2 regions of the Actinosynnema sp. NPDC023794 genome follow, and region 2 is predicted to be linked to the other one. Evidence: predicted binding sites of a transcription regulator. Region 2 holds the regulator's gene; the other holds the start of a gene.
What was found. The regulator HspR, encoded in region 2, represses chaperone genes until heat shock. The targets are predictions, from matches to a motif close to ANNTTGAGTNNNNNNNACTCAANNT.
Positions count from the first base shown of each region.

Region 1: the regulator HspR is predicted to act here: its motif matches at 1,028-1,052, upstream of lon (endopeptidase La).

Region 1 is NZ_JBFAFR010000002.1:351,399-353,791, forward strand. It holds gene lon (endopeptidase La) at 1-1,017, opposite strand, end outside; gene AB0H12_RS06180 (SAM-dependent methyltransferase) at 1,171-1,971, shown strand; gene AB0H12_RS06185 (patatin-like phospholipase domain-containing protein) at 1,981-2,393, opposite strand, start outside.
Region 2 is NZ_JBFAFR010000004.1:130,922-133,314, reverse strand. It holds gene grpE (nucleotide exchange factor GrpE) at 1-84, shown strand, start outside; gene dnaJ (molecular chaperone DnaJ) at 103-1,272, shown strand; gene AB0H12_RS11865 (heat shock protein transcriptional repressor HspR) at 1,269-1,697, shown strand; gene AB0H12_RS11860 (alpha/beta fold hydrolase) at 1,995-2,393, shown strand, end outside.

The DNA of each region.
Region 1 (2,393 bases), on a different contig from region 2:
GTCGGCGCGGCGGCGGCGGACGGCCAGGTACTCGGTGATGCGTTCCTTGACGTCGTCCAGGCCCGCGTGGTCGGCGTCGAGGACGGCGCGGGCGCCCGCGATGTCGTAGGCGTCCTCGGTGCGTTCGTTCCAGGGCATGTCGAGGACGGTGTCGAGCCAGGTGCGGATCCAGCCCACCTCGGGTGACTGCTCGGAGGTCCGTTCGAGCTTGTCGACCTCGGCCAGCGCGGCCTTGCGGACGTTCTCGGGCAGGTCGGCGCCGTCGACGCGGGCTCGGTAGTCCTGCTCGTCGGTGGCGGGCTTGCCGTCGAGCTCGGCCAGTTCCTTGCGGATCGCGGCCAGTTGCCGGCGCAGCAGGAACTCGCGCTGCTGCTTCTCCACGCCTTCCTTGACGTCCTTGCGGATGGTCTCGGCGACGTCGAGTTCGGTCAGGTAGTCGCGGCCCCACTCGAGCAGCTTCTCGAGCCGCTCGGTGATGTCGCTGGTCTCCAGCAGCCAGACCTTCTGCTCGTCGCTGAGGTACGAGGCGTAGCCGGCGAGGTCGGCGAGGGCGGACGGGTCGTCCACCTGCTGGACCGAGTCGACCACCTGCCACGCGCCGCGCTGCTGGAGGATCGTGGTGACCAGCCCCCGGTACTCGCGGGCCAGTTCGTGGGTCCGGTCGTCGATCGGTGATTCGTCCGCGATGGTCGCCTCGACCCACAGCGCCGCGCCGGGGCCGGTCGTGCCGGTGCCGATGCGGACCCGCTCGGTGCCGCGCACGACGGCCGCGCGCTCGCCGCCGGAGAGCCTGCCGACCTGCTCGATCAGGGCCAGCGTGCCCACCTTGGCGTACTTGCCGTCCAGCCGTGGCACCAGCAGGACCTTCGACTGACCGCCCGTCGCCATCGCGGCCTCGATCGCGGCGCGCGCCTCGGCGGTGGCGTCCGAGCCGCTGAGGCGGATCGGCACGACCATGCCCGGCAGCACGACGACGTCGTCCAGCGGCAGCACCGGCAGCGCCACAGTCTCGCCCATGATCCCTCCAAAGTTGAGTCTGACTGGCTCAACCAAGATGAGCGGGGGTTTGTTTCCGGTAGGTGTTCGCCCAGAGCGAGCGTCCATTCGGGGGTTGTGCCCGGTAGGCGACGCCGCGACGATCACGCGGTCGGCTGACGAGGAGATGTGCGCATGGAGCAGGCGAGCTGGGTTCCGTCATCGGTGGACCTGGACCGGCCGAGCGCGGCCCGGATGTACGACTACTTCCTGGGCGGGTCGCACAACTTCGCGGTGGACCGCGAGGCGGCGAAGTCGGTCGAGCAGATCTTCCCCGGCATGTCCGGCGCGGCCAGGGCCAACCGGTCGTTCCTGCGGCGGGCGGTGCGGTACCTGCTGTCGCAGGGCATCGACCAGTTCCTCGACCTGGGGTCGGGCATCCCGACGGTCGGCAACGTGCACGAGATCGCCCAGCAGACCAACCCGGCGGCACGGGTGGTGTACGCGGACGTCGAGCCGGTGGCCGTGGCGCACAGCACGGCGTTGCTGGCGGACAACCCGCTGGCCAGCGCGATCCAGGCGGACCTGCGCGACCCGGACTCGGTGCTGGGGAACGAGGAGGTCCGGGCGGTGCTCGACTTCGACCGGCCGATCGGGCTGCTGATGGTCGCCGTGCTGCACTTCGTGCCGGACGAGGACGAGCCGGGCGCGGCCATCGCCCGGTACCGGCAGGCGCTGGCGCCGGGCAGCTTCGTGGCCGTCTCGCACGCGAGCTGGGACGGCGTGTCGCAGGAGGGGCGGGAGAGCGGCGAGCAGGTGAACGCCATCTACCGCCGCACGGACAGCCCGTTGGTGCTGCGGACCGGCGCCGAGGTCGCCGCCTTCTTCACCGGGCTGGAGGTCGTGGAGCCGGGCGTGGTGCCGTTGAGCGAGTGGCGTCCGGATTCGGACGACGCCTACATCAGCGCGTACGCGGGGGTCGGGAAGAAGGTCTGACGGCGCCCGTCACTCGGGCGGGGTGAGGCGGAGGTCCGGGTCGATCGGCGGCTCGCCGTCGAACGGGCCGTCGGGCACGGCGCCCAGCGCGTCGAGGGTGAGGCCGATCTCGCGCGCGTTCGGGTCGGTGTCGGGTGGCGTGGTGAACCAGGCGTGCAGGTCCTCGGGGATCCGGTAGCGGTCGGTGAGGTCGCGGTAGAGGGCGGCGCGGTCGCCGGCCTGCTCGGCCAGTTGCCGGTACTCGCGCATGGCCAGGCGCATCCGGATCCAGCGGTGGCGGTCGGTCTTGGTGGCGTCGTCCTCGGTGAACCGGGTGCGCAGGAGTCGTCCGGCCTCCGCGCCGCGTTCGGCCAGGGCGCGGATCGTCTCCGGGCGCATGAAGAGGTTCGTGCCGCCCTCCAGGGCGCCGACGCGGACGTGCG
Region 2 (2,393 bases):
GTGACCGACCACGAACCGGCCGCCGCCGAGCAGCCGGTCGTCCAAGAGGCCGTCGAGAAGCCGGTCGAAGAGCAGCAGGACTGAGAAGGGGGGCGGCGTCCGTTGAGCGCTCGCGACTGGATCGAGAAGGACTTCTACCGCGAGCTGGGCGTCACCTCCGACGCCTCGGCCGACGAGATCAAGAAGGCGTACCGGAAGTTGGCGCGGGAGCTGCACCCCGACGCCAACCCCGGTGACGCCAAGGCCGAGGCGCGGTTCAAGGCGGTGTCAGAGGCGTACGGCGTGCTGTCGGACACCGCGAAGCGCAAGCAGTACGACGAGGCCCGCCGCCTCTTTTCCGGAGGCGGCGGGTTCCCCGGCGGGTTCGGCGCCGGCGGCGGCTTCGACGTCGGCGACCTGTTCGGCCGCCAGGGCGCGCAGCAGGCCGGTGGCATGGGCGGGCTCGGCGACCTGCTCGGCGGCCTGTTCAACCGCCGGGGCGGCACGTCCGCGTCGGCGACCAGGCCGCGGCGCGGCGAGGACGTCGAGACCGACGTCCGGATCGACTTCACCGAGGCCGTCAAGGGCGCGACCGTGCCCATGCGGCTGTCCAGCCCGGCGACCTGCGGCACGTGCGCGGGATCCGGCGCGCGTCCCGGCACGTCGCCGCGGACGTGCACGAACTGCGGCGGCGCCGGGTTGGTCACCCGCAGCCAGGGCGCGTTCGCGTTCTCCGAGCCGTGCGCCGACTGCCGGGGCACCGGGCGGATCGTGGACGACCCGTGCCCGGAGTGCGCGGGCGACGGCGTGAGCACGAAGACCCGGACGTTGACCATCCGGATCCCGGCGGGCGTCGACGACGGCCAGCGGATCAGGCTGGCCGGGCAGGGCGAGCCGGGGCGCAACAACGGGCCCGCCGGCGACCTGTTCGTGCTCGTGCACGTCAACCCGCACCCGATCTTCGGCAGGTCGGGCAACGACCTGACCGTGACCGTTCCGGTGACCTTCCCCGAGTTGGCGCTCGGCGCCACGTTGACCGTGCCGACGCTCGAGGGCAAGGTGACGTTGAAGGTTCCCGCGGGCACGGCCAGCGGTCGGGTGCTGCGGGCCAAGGGCAAGGGCATCGCCAAGCGCGACGGCCAGGTCGGCGACCTGCTCATCACGTTGAACGTCGCGGTGCCGAACAACATGGACGCCGCAGCCCGGGAGGCGTTGGAGAACTACGCGTCGGCGACGGCGATGCACGACCCGCGCGCTGAGCTCAACGCCCTGTTGGAGAAGAGGTCGGTGTGAGCTTCCCGTTCCCGCCCGGCACCGACGAGGACACCCCGTTCTTCGTCATCTCCGTGGCGGCCCAGCTGTCGGGTCTGCACGCGCAGACCCTGCGTGCCTACGACCGGCTCGGCCTGGTGTCGCCGGGCCGCACGTCCGGCGGCGGGCGCCGGTACTCGATGCGCGACATCGTGCTGCTGCGCGAGGTGCAACGCCTCTCGCAGGAGGAGGGCGTGAACCTCGCGGGCGTCAAGCGGATCATCGAGCTGGAGAACGAGGTCGGTGCGCTGCGCGCGAGGGTGCAGGAGCTGACCGAACAACTGGCCTCCGCCATGGCCGCGGCCGAGCACGCCGCCGCGTCGGTGCACGCGTCGTACCGCCGTGACCTGGTGCCGGTGCGGCACGAGACGGCACTGGTCGTCTGGAAGCCGAACTCCAAGCGCTGAGCTGCTGACGGGTCGCCCAATAGGGTGATCATCGCGGAAAAGTGTACGGAAACACTGTTCCCGTACCTCGGTTAAGCATGAGGAACCCCGCGACGCCGACCCCCACCGGCCCCACCCCTCCGCCCCGCCGTCCCCACCCCGCCGGCCGGGCTCCGCCGTCCCCACCCCGCCGGCCGGGCTCCGCCGTCCCCACCCCCGCCGACTCGGACGACCCACCGGCCGGGACGCCCTACGGACCCGGACGACTACCGAACCGGACGACTACCGAACCGGACGACCCGCGCCAGACTGGACCCCGTGGACTACGTCTTCGTGCACGGCACCACCCAGTCGCCCGCGGCCTGGCGCCCGGTGGAGGACCTGCTCCGCCGACGCGGCCACCGCACCGTGGCCGTGGACCTGCCGACCGACCAGCCGCAACTGCGCGCCGTCGACTACGCCGCGATCGCCCGCGCCCAGGCGGGCGACGCGCTGGCCCCGGTGCTGGTGGGCCACTCCGGCGCCGGCCTGCTGATGCCCTCCATCGCACGGGCCCTCGGCGCGTCCCACCTGGCCTGGATCGCCGCGATGATCCCCGGCCCCGTGTCGCTGGCCGACGAGCTCGCCGTCGACACGGGCGAGATGTTCAACCCGGAGTGGCGCTCGCTGTCCGAACCGCCCACCGCGGACCCCGTGGTGGCCTCGTACTTCCTGTTC